Regions from separate parts of the Streptomyces sp. NPDC007945 genome, predicted to be linked through region 2. Evidence: riboswitches for the same ligand, from Rfam matches in the RefSeq annotation. Region 2 holds a riboswitch; each other region holds the start of a gene.
The links. A riboswitch is a leader RNA that binds a small molecule or an ion and turns the genes downstream of it on or off. The one in region 2 is predicted to bind cyclic di-AMP.

Region 1 (5,234 bases), on a different contig from region 2:
CGCGCGGCAAGGTGCGCCGACCGCGGAAGGTGCTGCTGCCGCTCTCCGGGCTGCTGCTCGCGATGGGCGTCCACGCGCTGTGGAACGGCTCGGCGACCTTCGGCGGCCCGCTCGCCTTCTACGCGGTGTACGGCGTCTTCATGGTCCCGGCCTTCGGCCTGCTGACGTGGCTCGCCGTGTGGAGCCGGCAGAAGGAGCTGCGCACGATAGCCGCGGTGCTCCCGGCGTACGCGGCGGCCGGCTGGCTCTCCCCGGAGGAGCCGCTGGCGCTCTCCTCGATGCGGGCCCGCCGCACCGCGCGCGCGGTGGCGTCCCGTACGTACGGCAAGGCGGGCGCGCGGGCGGTCGGCGAGTACGAGGCCTTCGCCACGACGCTCGCCTTCCTCCGCGAGCGGGCCCGCCGCGGCACGGTCCCGGTGCCGGACTTCGCGGCCCGCGAGCAGGAGCTGCTGCACCACCTGTGGGCGCGCCGGCCGACGGCCTCGCCCGCGCTCTCGTACGCGGCACGGTCCACCGGCCGGGTGTGGGTGCCGCCGCAGTACCTCGACTACGGCGGCTACAACCCCTACAAGGGTTAGGGCGCCCCTAGGCCGCCTCGGAGGCGGCCGTCAGGCGGGCGAGTTCGCCGTCGGTCAGCTTCAGGTCGGCGACCGCCACGAGCGCGGGGACCTGCTCGACGGTGCGGGCCGAGGCGATCGGCGCGGCGACGGTGGGGCGGGAGGCGAGCCAGGCGAGGGCGACGGTCGCCGGCTCGGCGCCGTGGGCCTCGGCCACCTCGTCGAGCGCGGCGAGCACGGCCTGGCCGCGCGCGGTCTCGGCGTGGGCGGAGGCACCGCGGGCGCGGACGCTCTCGACGGTCCTGCCCGGGCGGTACTTGCCGGTGAGGAAGCCGGCGGCGAGCCCGTAGTACGGGACGGCGGCGAGGCCGGCGTCGGCGGCGGTGTCGAGGAGCGGGCCCTCGTACTTCTCGCGGGCGACGAGGTTGTACTCGGGCTGCAGCGCCACGTACCGGGCGAGCCCCTCGGCCTCGGCGAAGTCGAGGGAGGCGCGCAACCGCTCGGCGGAGATGTTGGAGGCGGCGACGGCCCGCACCTTGCCCTCGCGCACCAGCTGGTCGAGGGCGGTGACGATCTCCTCCACGGGCACGGACTCGTCGTCGAAGTGCGTGTAGTAGAGGTCGATGTGGTCGGTGCCGAGGCGGCGCAGGGACTCCTCCGCGCCGGCCTTGATGGTGGTGGCGGACAGGCCCTTGAGGGGCGAGTGGGCGCCGACCTTGGTGGCGACGACGATGTCGGAGCGGTTGCCGCGGGCCGCCATCCAGCGGCCGATGATGGTCTCGGACTCACCGCCCTGGTTGCCCTCGACCCACTCGGAGTAGACGTCGGCGGTGTCCAGGAAGTTGCCGCCGGCGGCGGCGTAGGCGTCGAGGACGGCGAAGGACCGCTCCTCGTCGGCGCTCCAGCCGAAGACGTTGCCGCCGAGGGCGAGCGGGAAGACGTTCAGGTCGGAGGTGCCCAGCGGGCGCAGGGGAGAGGACATGACGTCCTCAACTCCCTGCGCCGCCGGTCGTATTCCGGTCGAGGAGCCTGAACCCCGACCGGCACGCGTACGCGTCCGGAGTCAGACCGACAGGCCCTTCGAGCGCAGCCACTCCGCCGGGTCGATGCCGGAGCCGTCGGGGGTGTGGACCTCCATGTGGAGGTGGGGCCCGGTGACGTTGCCGGTGGCGCCGACGCGGCCGATGGTCTCGCCGGTGGCGACGGTCTGGCCGGCGGCCGCGGTCATCGAGGAGAGGTGGCAGTACCAGACCTCGGTGCCGTCCTCCAGCCGCAGGACGATCCGGTAGCCGTACGAGCCGGACCAGCCGGCCGACGTGATGGTGCCGCCGTGGACCGCCTTGAGGGGGGTGCCGGTGGGGGCGGCGAAGTCCAGGCCGGTGTGGTGGCCGGAGGACCACATCGAGCCGGACTGCATGTAGGTGGAGGTGAGGGTGTAGGAGGAGAGCGGCATGGAGTAGCTGGCGGCCAGCCGGGCGAGCCGCTCGGCCTCCGCCTTCTCGGCGGCGATGCGCTCGGCCTCGGCCTTCTCGGCGGCGAGCCGCTCCGCCTCCGCCTTGGCCTTCGCCTCGGCCTCGGCCTTGGCGGCGGCCTCCGCCTGTGCCTGGGCGTCGGCGGCGGCCTTCTCCGCCGCGGCCTTCTCGGCGGCGAGCTTCTCCGCGTCGACGGCGGCCTGCTGCTGCTGTTCGGCCTGCTGGAGGATGCGGGCGCGCAGGGCCTCGCCGGCATCGGCGGCGGTGGCGGTGCGCTCCTCGGCCCGGGTGCCGGCGGTGGTGTCGGCCGGGGCGGTGTACGTGACCGAGGTGAGCGGCTTCGCGGCGACGCCGCCGGCCGCGACCGGCGCGGACGCGGTGGTGGTCCGCTCCTCCTCACCGCCGGGCAGGAGGTCGCCGACGCCGGGCAGGTCGTGGGCGTCCGGCAGGCCCAGGTCGGGCAGGTCGGGGAGGGAGATGGCGACGGGGGCCTTCTCCTGCGCGGTGGCGAGGCCGCCCGCGCCGACGGCGGCGATGACGCCGACGCCGAGGACGGTGGAGGAGCGGGCGAAGTTGGAACGCTGCTTCACGACCCGGTGCCGGCCGCCGGAGCGGCTCTCGGCGCGCAGGGAGCCCTCGGTCGGGTTCCACTCGCCGGGGGCGGGGGTGAAGGAGGCCGTCTCGTACGCGCCGGGCGCGAAGCCGTCCGGGTCGTCCGCGCCGACGGCACCCCGGGCGCCGAAGGGGTCGAAGGGGGCCTCGGGTGCAGGGGTGTTGGACGCCACGGAGGCGTGCTCCTTTCCTTCCTTCTCGCCTACCGGGTTAGCTGACGGGTTCGGAGCAGGAAGGTCTCCTACGGGCTCTTCGCACGGGGGAGGTGCGAGGGGCCCGATTCACCCCAAGGGTTGGTTCCCCGGTTCCCTTACGGGATTCGGCACATGCGCACGGAGCCGTCTCTTGCGACGGCTGGGACGACCGCGCTGCGTTATCGAACGTTAATAGACACCGCACTCCTATTCCAAGCCGTTCCCCTTGATCATTCAGTGAATTGGCAGGGAATCGCCCGAGTTGAGCCCCCTTCAGTGAGCTTCCGCCCGAACCACCGAATCTGACGTTGTGTCAATTGTTATCGCTGTGAGACCTTGTGGGCACGGACCGTGACCGGCTCCGGTCAGTGCGCCACCGGCCCCGGCGGCACCACCGGCATCGTCCGCCGCCGCTCCGGCGCCCCCGCCGTCGGCCGACTCACCGCGAGCAGCGCCATGTCGTCCGTCGACCCGCCGCCGGTGTGCCGCCGCACGTCGTCCACGAGCGCGTCGAGGAGCTCCTCGGGACCCGGGAAGACCGCCCCCGCCAGCCGGGCCGCCGGATCGTAGAAGACGCCGTGCGCGTCCCGCGCCTCCGACACCCCGTCCGTGTGGAACAGCAGCGTCGCGCCCGGCGGGTACGGCCACGCGTCGGCCCGGTCCGGCCCCACCGCCAGCTCCCCCATCCCGAGCGGCAGCGCCGCCTCGGCCGGCTCCAGCGGCTCCACGCGCCCGTCCCCGTACAGCAGCAGCGGCGGCGGATGCCCCCGGTTCACGATCCGTACGACCCCGCCCGCGCGCGGGATCTCGGCCAGCACCGCCGTCGTGAACCCCTCGACGGCGTCGAGGCCCTCGCGCCGCGTCCCCTCCCGCGTCAGGGCCCGTTCGAGCCGCGCCGCCACCCCCTCCAGGGCCGCCTCCTGCTCGGCCGCCTCCCGGAAGGCGCCGATCACCACGGCCACCGCCTCCACCGCGTCCATCCCCTTGCCCCGTACGTCGCCGACCAGGAGCCGCACCCCGTGCGGGGTGTCCTGCACGGCGAAGAGGTCGCCGCCGATGAACGCGTCCGCCTGCGCCGCCTCGTACCGCGCCGCGCACTGGAGCCCGCCGATCCGCTCCGCCGGCATCGGCAGCACCGCCCGCTGCGCCGCCTCCGCGATGACCCGCGCCGACGCGAGCCGCTCGCCGCTGCGCCGCACCACGAAGTTGATCAGCATCGCCAGCGCCGAGACGGTCACCACGGTGAGGGTCTCGGTGAGCGAGGGCACGTCGGAGAGCGTGCGGTTGTACGCGTGCAGCCCGACGGAGGCGAGGATCGCCGCGAGCCCGGTCAGCAGGGTCGTGAGCCGGGAGAAGAACGGCGCGGCGATCAGCGGGGCGGCGGAGAACAGCGGCGCCGCCGTGTACGCGGGCGGGGTGCACAGGTCGAAGACCACCCCGCCGAGGATGATCAGCGGCGGCAGCGCCCGCAGGAACCTCCGGGTCGCCCCGAAGGCCACCGGCGGCCGCGGCTCACCCCCGTAGGGGCCGCGGGGCGCACCGGACCCGGCGATACGGCCGCCGGGCTCCTCGCCCCGAGGGTGTGCCACCTGAGAACTCCTGACCGGTCGGGGCCCGCCACCGGACCGTGCGGGCCTGGACCCGCGACCGCACACCCCTCAAGCCTCCCCGACCCGGGCCCGCCCGGCGACCGGCGGCGTCCGACCGGCTGACCCGGGGGCGCGCCGCCCCTTTCCCAGGCACGCGGTCGGCCTCCCCTCCCCAGCAGGCCGACCGGTGCGGTTCTGGCCGCCGTTTACTTCAGGCGCGGGCGCCCCACCGGCCTCACAGGTTCCGCTCGGCCCACACCGTCAGGGCGTCCCGCACCAGGACGGCGGTGCCCTCGCCGTGCCGGTCGTAGTTCTTGGCGAACCTCGGGTCGTCCACGTACATCCGGCCGAGCCCGATCAGGTACTCCTTCGTCGGCGTGGTGGTGCCCGACAGCCACAGGTACTGCCTCCGGGCCAGCGCCTGCACCTCGTCGCTGTCCGCCGCGAGCCCGGCCGCGGCGGCCGCGCCGAAGTCGCGGGCGATGGCCGCCTGCGTCTCCATGAACTCCTTCTTCTCGGCGTCGCTCAGCGAGCGCCACCAGCGGTCGCCCCGCTCGTACGCGTCGCGGCCCCACCGTTCGGTGACCTCCGCCTCGTACCGCGTGTGATCGAAGCCGTCGAAGACTTCCTCGGCCATGAGCCGTTCTCCTCTCTCGGTCTTGTGGAGAGTGGTCCGCACGGCCTCGATCTGCCGCCCGATGCGCTCGCGCTCCTGCTGGAGGAGGGCCAGATGCGTGCGCAGGGCGGCCGAGGTGTCCCGCTGGCCTTCGAGGACCTCGGCGATCGCGGGCAGCGAGAGCCCGAGCTCGC
Region 2 (5,234 bases):
GGGCGCGCGGTGCCCGCCTGGTCGTCGTGCACGCCTTCCTCTGGCCGATGTTCCGGGTCGGCCTGGAGCCCTCGCTGTACGGACCCACCGAGGGCGGACTGCGGCGGCAGGCGGAGATCGTCCTGGACACGGCCGTGGCCCGGGCCCGGGCGGTCGCCCCGGGCACCGAGGTGTCCGGCGAGCTCATCACCGGCGAACCGCTCGTCGTCCTGGCGACGCGGTCGCGGGGCGCGGAGCTGGTCGTCGTCGGCAGCCGGGGCACCGGCGCCTTCACCGGTCTCGTCGTCGGCTCGGTCGCCGTCCACCTCGCCGCCCACGCCGCGTGCCCGGTCCTCGTGGTGCGCGGCCGGGACGAGCCGGAGGGGCCGGTGCTCCTCGCCGTCGACGGCTCGCCGGACTCGGACGCGGCCGTCGACTTCGCCTTCGCGGAGGCGCGGGCGCGCGGCGCCGGCCTCGTCGCGGTCCACGCCTGGGCGCCGAGCTCGGGCCCCGGCGACCTGACGCCGCTCTTCGCGGGCGCGGAGGAGGTGCACGCGGAGGCCGCCCGCGTCCTGGAGTCGGCGCTGGCCCGGGTCGCGGACCGGTACCCCGGCACCGAGGCCGAGGCCCGGCTGGTACGCGGCCGGCCGCGCGAGGTCCTCCTGGAGGAGAGCGGGACCGCGCGGCTGCTCGTCATGGGCGCCCGGGGGCGCGGCGGTTTCGCCGGGCTGCTCCTCGGCTCGGTCAGCCAGGCGCTGCTGCACCACGCCGACTGTCCGGTGGCCGTCGTGCGGCACGGGGTGGGCTGAGGCCGACCGGAGGCGGCGGCGCCCCGGCCGGTGGGACCCTGGAGGGGTGGGCCGGGTGCGACGGTCCGCGTCCGAGGGGGGCGCCGATCGGGAAGGCGGCGTGTCATGTATTTCACCGACCGGGCCGACGCCGGGCGGCAGCTCGCCGACCGGCTCGGCCATCTCCGGGGCGCCGACGTCGTCGTCCTCGGGCTGCCGCGCGGCGGGGTGCCGGTGGCGGCGGAGGTGGCCGAGGCGCTCGACGCGCCGCTGGACATCTGCCTGGTGCGGAAGCTGGGCGTGCCGAGCAGGTCGGAGCTGGCCATGGGGGCCATCGGCGAGGGCGGCGTCCGGGTGGTGAACGAGCAGGTGGTGCGCGACGCCGGCGTGTCCGGCAGGGAGCTGGAGGCGGCCGAGGAGCGCGAGCGGCTGGTCATGGCCGAGCGGTCCCGCGCGTACCGGGGCAGCCGCAGGCCAGTGCCGCTGGAGGGGCGTACGGCGGTGGTCGTCGACGACGGGCTGGCCACCGGCGCGACCGCGCTCGCCGCCTGCCGGGCGGTACGCGCCGCCGGAGCCGCCCGGATCGTGCTGGCCGTCCCCGTGGCGCCGTACGGCTGGACGGCGCGGGTCCGCGGCGAGGCCGACGAGACGGTCGCCGTGCACACTCCGGAGGACTTCTACGCGGTCGGGCAGTTCTACCGGGCGTTCGACCAGACGCCGGACGCCGAGGTGGTGGCCCGCCTCGACCGGAGCCGGGCGGCACGCGGGCCGGCCGTCCGGCACACGGCGGTAAGCGTCGCGGCCGGGGGCGGCGAGCTGCCGGGCGAGCTGGCGATGCCCGACGGGGCGTCGGGCCTGGTGCTCTTCGCGCACGGCAGCGGCAGCGGCCGGCACAGCCCGCGCAACCGCGCGGTGGCGGCCGCCCTGAACCGGGCCGGGCTCGCCACCCTCCTCTTCGACCTGCTCACGGAGACCGAGGCGGGCGACCGCGCACGGGTCTTCGACACCCCGCTGCTCGCGGATCGGCTGGGCGGCGCCGCCGCCTGGGCGGCGGGGCGGTCCGGCACCGGCGGCCTGCCGCGCGGCTACTTCGGGGCCAGCACCGGGGCCGCCGCCGCGCTGTGGGCGGCGGCGGAAGAGGACGACGACGTGGCGGCCGTGGTGTCCCGGGGCGGACGGCCCGACCTGGCGGGGGAGCGGCTCGGCGGGGTGCGGGCCCCGACGCTGCTGATCGTCGGCGGCGCCGACGAGCTCGTCCTCGATCTGAACCGGCGGGCCGAGGCGCTGCTGCGCTGCGAGAGCCGGCTGGAGGTCGTGCCGGGCGCCGGCCACCTCTTCGAGGAACCGGGGGCCCTGGAGGAGGTGGCGGCGCTGGCGGCGGAGTGGTTCGCGGCCCACTTCGCCGCCGTGACCGGCGGGACGGATCAGTAGGCGCCGTTGACGTTGTCGATGGAGCCGTACCGGTCGGCCGCGTAGTTGCAGGCGGCGGTGATGTTCGCGACGGGGTCGTACGGGTCGAGGGAGGTGCCCGGCACGTGGTACGCGGCGAAGGTCGGGTCGATGACCTGGAGCAGGCCCTTGGAGGGGGTGCCCTTGGCGGCGTTCGAGTCCCAGAGGTTGACGGCAAGGGGGTTCCCGGAGGACTCGCGCATCACGTTGCGGAGGATGCCGTCGTACGAGCCGGGGATGCCGTAGCGGGCCATGACGTCGAGCGACTCGCGGATCCAGCCGTCGAGGTTGTCGGCGTACCGGGGGGCGGCCTTCGCGGCGGCCGGCTGGGCCTGGACGGCCGGGGCCGCGGCACGGGCGGCGGAGCGGCTCGCCCGTTCGGCGGAACCGGCGGACGCGGCCTCGGCGGACTTCGCGGCGGCCTTGCGGGCCGGCTTCGCGGCCGTCTTCGCGGTGGTCTTCGTGACCGGCTCGGCGGCGCGCTCGGCGGAATCCCGACGAATCGTCAGTTCAAGGCCCGGGTGAATGAGTGACGGATCGTCACCCACGGCTTCCCTGTTCGCCTGGTAAAGCGACTTCCAGCCGCCCTGAATTCCCTTTCGGTGGGCGATCAGGGAAAGCGAGTCGCCCTTCACGACGGTGTACGCGCGGGGGGCCGCGGGGGCGGTGGGCGCCTGGGGGGCGACGGCCGCGACGGCCCGGGCGGTGACGGCGGCGGTCGGCGCCGCCGGCTGCGCGGAGGGCGCGGCGCCGGCCGTGGCGGGCACGACCAGGGGCAGGGCGAGGGCCACGCCGCCGGTGCCGGCGAAGGCGAGACCTCGGGTGACGGGGCTGCGTCGGGGGCGGCGGTGCTTGCCGTGAGCGGGCATGACGGTTTCCTCTCCGGCGCCTGCGAGGTGAGCTGTCGGGTTCGGACTGGAGCTGTCCGGCCGCGCGCACGCGGCTTCACCCCGAGCCGTTCCGGACCTCCGGAACGGCGGTGTGGTGGGTCCCCCGCTCCTGCCGTCGGGTGAAATGGGTGGTCTTTCGGGCGGTGGCAGGATTCGGCGTCCGTCCGAATGGAGGTGACCGTAGGCGAGGAATACCGCGGGGAACAAGACGCGAATGCACGGGAAATCAGGAGCCGAAGATCGAATGGATGGAATTGAAGATCCATCATTTCGGCGTGCGATCCGGAATCCCTTGTCCCGTGCGGGTGGTGACGGAGGGACGGCCGCTCGCGAGGCGGAGAAAGTGAGTCGCGTCACGGCAGGCGCAATGTCCGAATAGGGCGTCTAGCTCCTTTAGGGGAATTGTGTGATGACTTGAGGGTGAGAGGTATGGCGCATAGCGCGCAAAGCAGACATTGCCGCTCATGATGGGGGAATGTCCTCCCTCGCCCTGCTGACCGACCCCGACGCCCTCGACCGCGAGGCGGCCCGCCTCTACGAGAGCGCCGCCCCCGAGGCCTGGCGGAGTCTCCTCTCCGTCCCCGTGGACCGGCTCGTCGCCGAAGCCCTGGACGCGCTCGGCACGCTGCCCCCGGCCCCGCCCGCCGAACGCCCGCTGCCCGGCCGGATCGGTGCCGCCCTCCCGGACCGGCTGCACGTGTGGCGCAGGATCGGCCGGGCCGACGTGCGCCCCTCCGTCCACCTGGCGTACGCGCGCCGGGTGCTGACCGACTGGGGGTGGCAGAACACCCCGTACAAGCTGCGCGACGCGCGCGGCGCCCGCTGCCTCTGCGGCGCCCTCCTCGCCGCCCACCGGCTCGGCCACGGCAGCGCGGCCACCATGAACGAGGCCGGTGCCTGGATCATGACCGAGCTGCGGTCCCGCGGCTGGCACGGGCTCATCGGCCCCTGGAATCGCGCCCCGGGCCGTACCGCAGAGGACGCGCTCGCGCTCCTCGACGCCACGATCCGGCGCGCGGCCCTGGCCGGGCGGTGACCGCGCGGGGAGCCGGTCGGCCGGTGACGCTCGGCGCGCCCGTCCCGACGTGGCCGGTGCGGCGGCGCGGCCGGGCGCGGTCGGGGGCAGCCGGATCGTGACCTCGTGCCGGCCGTCCGCGGAGCCCACCTCGTGCGACGCGCCGACCGTCAGGTCGTCACGTGGTCAGACCGTGAGGACGCGGACGCCGGCCTCCGACAGGCGGTCCGCCGTACCGGCGTCGATCGCGGTGTCGGTGAGCAGCAGGTCGACCCGGTCCAGGCCGCAGATGCGGGCGAAGGCGCGCCGTCCCAGCTTCGACGCGTCGGTCACCACCACGACCCGGCTCGCGCGTTCCGCGAAGAGCCGGCTGATGCCGGCCTCCTCCTCCTGGTGGGCCATCGCCCCGAACTCCGGGTCGATCCCGTCCACCCCGAGGACGACGGTGTCGAGGGCGACCTCGCCCAGGACGCCGGCGGCCAGCGGGCCCACCAGTTCGTAGGTCTGCGGGCGCGCGACCCCGCCGGTCGTCACGAGCTTGATCTGCGGACGCACCGCCAGCTCGGCGGCGATGTTCAGCGCGTTGGTGACCACCGTCAGGGCGGGGCCGGAGGCGGCGGTCGGGGTTCCGCTCTCGGCGCGCTCGCCCGCGAAGCGCAGCGCCAGGGCCCGCGCCACCTCGGTGGTCGTCGTCCCGCCGTTCAGGCCGACGACCTCGCCGGGGGTGATCAGTTCGGCCGCCGCCGCGGCGATCCGCGCCTTCTCGGCCGCGTGCCGGCCCGACTTGTAGCGCAGCGGCAGTTCGTACGAGACGCCGTGCGCGACGGCCCCGCCGCGCGTGCGGACGAGGAGGCGCTGCTCGGCCAGTTCGTCGAGGTCGCGGCGGATCGTGGCGGCGGAGACGTCCAGGGCGGCCGCCGCCTCCTCGACCTCCACCTTTCCGGCGGACGCCAGGAGTTCCAGGAGCGCGTTCCACCGCTCGTGCTTGGACATGCCGGACCGATCCTCCCGTGGTTGCGGCCTCGATCGTACGCCGCCGGGGCAGGGAAGCCTGGCAAGGGGTTGCGTGAATCTGCTTGAATGATGAGCGTTTCAAGCATCTTCACGCATTGA
Region 3 (5,234 bases), on a different contig from region 2:
ATGGAGAAGGGCTGCGCCATGCGGACCATGGCGTCGTAGATCGAGGCGTCGCCGTGCGGGTGCAGCTTGCCCATCACCTCGCCGACCACGCGGGCGCACTTGACGAATCCGCGGTCGGGGCGCAGGCCCATCTCGTTCATCTGGTAGACGATGCGCCGCTGGACCGGCTTCATGCCGTCGCGGGCGTCGGGCAGAGCGCGCGAGTAGATGACCGAGTAGGCGTACTCGAGGAAGGAGCCCTGCATCTCGTCGACGACGTCGATGTCGAGGATCCTCTCCTCGTACGCGTCGTCCGGCGGCGGTGTCTTCGTGCTGCGGCGGGCCATCGCGGCTGCGGCTCCTTATCCGACAAAGCTTGATCTGACGCGGACCATTGTGGACCGTGCCACCGACAGCGCGGACCGCGACCCGGACGAGGGACATCGGAGGACTCCGGGAACTTCGCCAGGTGCGGCGCGCTTGCATACAGTGGCAGGACTTTTCCAGATCGCGATCGAAGGGATGTACATGCCCATGGGTCACACGGCCACGGCCGAGGCCGGCTCCGGCGGCCTGACAGCGACCGAGCACCGGCTGGCGAACGGCCTGCGGGTGGTCCTCTCCGAGGACCACCTGACCCCGGTCGCCGCGGTCTGCCTCTGGTACGACGTCGGTTCGCGCCACGAGGTCGAGGGCCGCACGGGCCTCGCCCACCTCTTCGAGCACCTGATGTTCCAGGGCTCGAAGCAGGTGCACGGCAACGGCCACTTCGAACTCGTCCAGGGCGCGGGCGGCTCGCTCAACGGCACGACCAGCTTCGAGCGCACCAACTACTTCGAGACGATGCCCACCCACCAGCTGGAGCTCGCGCTCTGGCTGGAGGCGGACCGGATGGGCTCGCTGCTCGCCGCCCTCGACGACGAGTCGATGGAGAACCAGCGCGACGTCGTGAAGAACGAGCGCCGCCAGCGGTACGACAACGTGCCCTACGGCACCGCCTTCGAGAAGCTCACCGCGCTCGCGTACCCCGAGGGCCACCCGTACCACCACACCCCCATCGGCTCGATGGCGGACCTGGACGCGGCCACCCTGGAGGACGCGCGGGCCTTCTTCCGGACCTACTACGCGCCCAACAACGCCGTCCTGTCGGTGGTCGGCGACATCGACCCGGAGCAGACGCTCGCCTGGGTCGAGAAGTACTTCGGCTCCATCCCCGGCCACGACGGCAAGCCCGCCCCGCGCGACGGCGCCCTTCCCGAGGTCATCGGCGAGCAGCTGCGCGAGGTCGTCGTCGAGGACGTCCCGGCCCGCGCCCTGATGGCCGCCTACCGGCTGCCCGAGGACGGCACGCGCGCGTGCGACGCGGCCGACCTCGCCCTCACCGTGCTCGGTGGCGGCGAGTCCTCCCGGCTCCACAACCGGCTGGTCCGCCGTGACCGCACCGCGGTCACCGCCGGCTTCGGCCTGCTGCGGCTCGCCGGCGCCCCCTCGCTCGGCTGGCTGGACGTCAAGACCTCCGGCGGCGTCGAGGTCCCCGTGATCGAGGCGGCCGTCGACGAGGAGCTCGCCCGCTTCGCGGCCGAGGGCCCGACCGCGGAGGAGATGGAGCGCGCCCAGGCCCAGCTGGAGCGCGAATGGCTCGACCGGCTCGGCACCGTGGCCGGCCGCGCCGACGAACTGTGCCGCTTCGCCGTGCTGTTCGGCGACCCGCAGCTCGCCCTGACCGCGGTCGACCGCGTCCTCGCCGTCACCGCCGACGAGGTGCGCGAGGTGGCCGCGGCCCGGCTGCGCCCCGACAACCGCGCGGTGCTGGTCTACGAGCCGGCAGCCCCCGCCGACAGCGCCGACGGCGACGACGAGGAAGGAGCGGACCTGTGACCGACGCCGCCTCCCTGACCAGCATGGAGTTCCACCCGCAGCCGCAGGCCGGCACGGCCAGGCCGTGGGCCTTCCCGGCGCCCGAGCGCGGCGCGCTCGACAACGGCCTGACGGTGCTCCGCTGCCACCGCCCCGGCCAGCAGGTCGTCGCCGTCGAGATCTTCCTCGACGCGCCGCTGGACGCCGAGCCCGAGGGTCTCGACGGCGTCGCCACGATCATGGCGCGCGCCCTCTCCGAGGGGACCACCGAGCGTGGCGCCGAGGAATTCGCGGCCGAGCTGGAGCGCTGCGGCGCCACTCTCGACGCGCACGCGGACCATTCCGGCGTCCGGGTGTCCCTGGAGGTCCCTGCCTCCCGGCTCCGCAAGGCCCTCGGCCTGGTCGCCGAGGCGCTGATCTCCCCGGCCTTCGACGCGGACGAGGTCAAGCGCCTGGTCGACAACCGGCTCGACGAGATCCCGCACGAGGCCGCCAACCCGAGCCGCCGGGCCGCCAAGCAGCTCTACAAGGAGCTCTTCCCGGCCGACACCCGGCTGTCCCGGCCCCGCCAGGGCACCGAGGAGACGGTGAAGGCCATCGACGCCGCCGCCGTCCGCGCCTTCTACGACGCGCACGTGCGGCCCGCCGCCGCCACCGCGGTCGTCGTCGGCGACCTCACGGGCGTCGACCTCGACGAGGTGCTCGCCGAGACCCTGGGCGCCTGGAGCGGCAAGCCGGCCGCGCGGCGCCCGATGGCGCCGATCACCGCCGACGACACCGGGCGGGTCGTCATCGTGGACCGTCCCGGGGCGGTCCAGACGCAGCTGCTCATCGGCCGGATCGGCCCGGACCGCCACGACTCCGTGTGGGCCGCGCAGGTCCTCGGCGTCTACTGCCTCGGCGGCACCCTGACGTCCCGTCTGGACGCCGTCCTGCGCGAGGAGAAGGGGTACACGTACGGCGTGCGCGCCTTCGGGCAGGTGCTCCGCTCCGACGGCGAGGGCCACGGCGCCTCGATGCTCGCGATCAGCGGCTCGGTCGACACCCCCAACACCGGTCCGGCCCTCGACGACCTGTGGAAGGTGCTCCGCACCCTGGCGGAGGGCGGTCTGACCGACGCCGAGCGGGACGTGGCGGTGCAGAACCTCGTGGGCGTGGCCCCGCTCAAGTACGAGACGGCCGCGTCGGTCGCCGCGACCCTCTCCGACCAGGTGGAGCAGCACCTGCCGGACGACTACCAGGCCCGGCTGTACGCGCGGCTCGCCGAGACCGGCACGGTCGAGGCCACGGCCGCCGTCGTCAGCGCCTTCCCGGTGGACCGGCTCGTCACGGTCCTGGTGGGCGACGCGTCGCAGATCGAGGAGCCCGTCCGGGCCCTCGGCATCGGCGACGTGACCGTGGTGAGTTGAGCCCGGGTGAGCCGGCCGAGGCGGGTCGACGGGTGGACCGGCCGGTGAGCTGACCGGCCGTCAACCCCTGGCGGAGGTCTCCGACGCGTAGAAGCGTCGGAGACCTCCGCTTTGTCCGTTATGGAGTTAAGGGTGATCGTATGACCTGTGGCATGTCTTACAAATGAGCGAGTCTGTTTGGCGATCACCATCCGTCCGGCCTAGCGTCGATCCGTCTGTCCGACCCGACGCACGCGCCGCACCCGCGGCAACCGGACAGACATCGCCGAGTCCCCGTCAGGCGCGAGCCTGGGGAGCCGGGGACCCACGCAGTCCCTGGGGTGAATCGGACGCCTTCGCCACGCGGAGGGGTCCGTAGGAGACCTTCCTGCTCCGAACCCGTCAGCTAACCCGGTAGGCGAGAGGGAAGGAAAGGAACCGTCTTGGCGTTCACCCGTGCCACCGGGAAGCACCGTGGTGCGAGCCGACTGGCTCGCCGCAGCGCCGGCATCGCCGGCGTGGCAGCACTCGCCACCACCGGCGTCGTCGGCACCCTGGCCTCCCCGGCGCTCGCCGCCGACACGGACGACCGTTCCCCCGAGGACACCGGCCTCACCCAGGTGATCGCCGACGAGTCCATCGCGGACCAGCTCAACGCGCAGGCCGCCGCCCAGGAGCGGGAGGCCGCCGAGGCCGAGGCCCGGGCCAAGGCGCGCGCCGAGGCGAAGCGCAAGGCCGAGGCCCGCGCCCAGGAGATCCGCGAGGCCAAGGAGCGCGCCGCCCGTGAGGCCGAGCGCCGCCGGCTCGCCTCCTTCAACCTCCCGGTCGCCGGCTCGTACGTCTCCACCGGCTACAAGACCGGTGGCTCGCTCTGGTCCTCCGGCAGCCACTCCGGCGTCGACTTCCACGCCTCCTACGGCAGCTCGGTGGTCTCCGTCGGCTCCGGCACCGTCGTCGAGGCCGGCTGGGGCGGCGCGTACGGCAACAACATCGTGATCCGGATGAACGACGGCACGTACACCCAGTACGGCCACCTGTCGTCCATCGGCGTGTACGTCGGCCAGACCGTCGAGCCCGGCCAGCAGATAGGCGTCTCCGGCTCGACCGGCAACTCCACCGGCCCGCACCTCCACTTCGAGGCCCGGACCAGCGCCGAGTACGGCTCCGACATCAACCCCGTCGCGTACCTCCGCGCCCGGGGCGTCAGCCTCTGACGCCCCGCGCCCCCGCGCTGCACCGAAAGGCCCCGGCTCCCGCGAGCCGGGGCCTTTCCGCGTCCGGGGGCGCGCGGCGCCGAGCCGCGGGAATCCGTGGCGAACCTGACGAATTTCGAGGCGGCATCGGAATTTCCGGCGCCCTGCAATAGAGTCGCGTGAACGGCGCTGCTCGAATTCGGTGCGCGCGGAGCGAATACGGAGGTCGGACATGCGGGTTCCCGCGCAATCGGTATGCACGGCGATCCGGGACGACATCGTCTCGGGTGTCTTCGAGCGCGGCAGTCGCCTCACCGAGGAACAGCTCGCGCGCCGGTACGGCGTCTCCCGCGTCCCGGTCCGCGAGGCGCTGCGCACGCTGGAGTCCGAGGGCTTCGTCGTCAGCCGCCGGCACGCGGGCGCCCATGTCGCCGAGCCCACCGACCAGGAGGCCTCCGACCTCCTCGACGTGCGGGCGCTGCTCGAACCGCTCGGTGCCGCCCGGGCCGCCCAGCGGCGCACCGACGCCCACCTCAAGGTGCTGCGGGGCCTGGTCAGGCTGGGGCAGGAGCGGGCCCGCCGGGGGCAGGGCGAGGACCTGCGGGCGCTCGGCGGCTGGTTCCACGAGACGCTCGCCCAGGCCTCCGGCTCCCCGGCCCTCGCCGCGCTCCTCACCCAGCTGCGCCACAAGATCGCCTGGATGTACGTGGTGGACCAGCCGGACCGGCCCGCCGAGACGTGGGCCGAGCACGGGGCCATCGTCGACGCCGTCGCCCGCGGGGACGCCGAACGGGCCCGCGCGCTCACCGCGCAGCAC

Region 1: it holds a riboswitch for cyclic di-AMP, as region 2 does, so the genes downstream of both, ACFZCF_RS10800 (peptidoglycan DD-metalloendopeptidase family protein) here and ACFZCF_RS14890 (transglycosylase SLT domain-containing protein) in region 2, are expected to answer to the same signal.
Region 3: it holds a riboswitch for cyclic di-AMP, as region 2 does, so the genes downstream of both, ACFZCF_RS24770 (peptidoglycan DD-metalloendopeptidase family protein) here and ACFZCF_RS14890 (transglycosylase SLT domain-containing protein) in region 2, are expected to answer to the same signal.

The regions. Positions count from the first base shown of each region.
Region 1 covers NZ_JBIBJV010000003.1:20,169-25,402, forward strand. The annotation lists gene ACFZCF_RS10790 (PrsW family glutamic-type intramembrane protease) at 1-578, shown strand, start outside; gene ACFZCF_RS10795 (aldo/keto reductase) at 586-1,539, opposite strand; gene ACFZCF_RS10800 (peptidoglycan DD-metalloendopeptidase family protein) at 1,621-2,814, opposite strand; cyclic di-AMP (ydaO/yuaA leader) riboswitch at 2,826-2,976, opposite strand; gene ACFZCF_RS10805 (SpoIIE family protein phosphatase) at 3,201-4,424, opposite strand; gene ACFZCF_RS10810 (MerR family transcriptional regulator) at 4,660-5,234, opposite strand, start outside.
Region 2 covers NZ_JBIBJV010000004.1:153,955-159,188, forward strand. The annotation lists gene ACFZCF_RS14880 (universal stress protein) at 1-788, shown strand, start outside; gene ACFZCF_RS14885 (phosphoribosyltransferase family protein) at 894-2,198, shown strand; gene ACFZCF_RS14890 (transglycosylase SLT domain-containing protein) at 2,192-3,085, opposite strand; cyclic di-AMP (ydaO/yuaA leader) riboswitch at 3,090-3,275, opposite strand; gene ACFZCF_RS14895 (hypothetical protein) at 3,582-4,142, shown strand; gene ACFZCF_RS14900 (DeoR family transcriptional regulator) at 4,308-5,114, opposite strand.
Region 3 covers NZ_JBIBJV010000008.1:109,803-115,036, forward strand. The annotation lists gene ACFZCF_RS24755 (DNA topoisomerase (ATP-hydrolyzing)) at 1-326, opposite strand, end outside; gene ACFZCF_RS24760 (M16 family metallopeptidase) at 508-1,857, shown strand; gene ACFZCF_RS24765 (insulinase family protein) at 1,881-3,245, shown strand; cyclic di-AMP (ydaO/yuaA leader) riboswitch at 3,499-3,660, shown strand; gene ACFZCF_RS24770 (peptidoglycan DD-metalloendopeptidase family protein) at 3,668-4,438, shown strand; gene ACFZCF_RS24775 (GntR family transcriptional regulator) at 4,650-5,234, shown strand, end outside.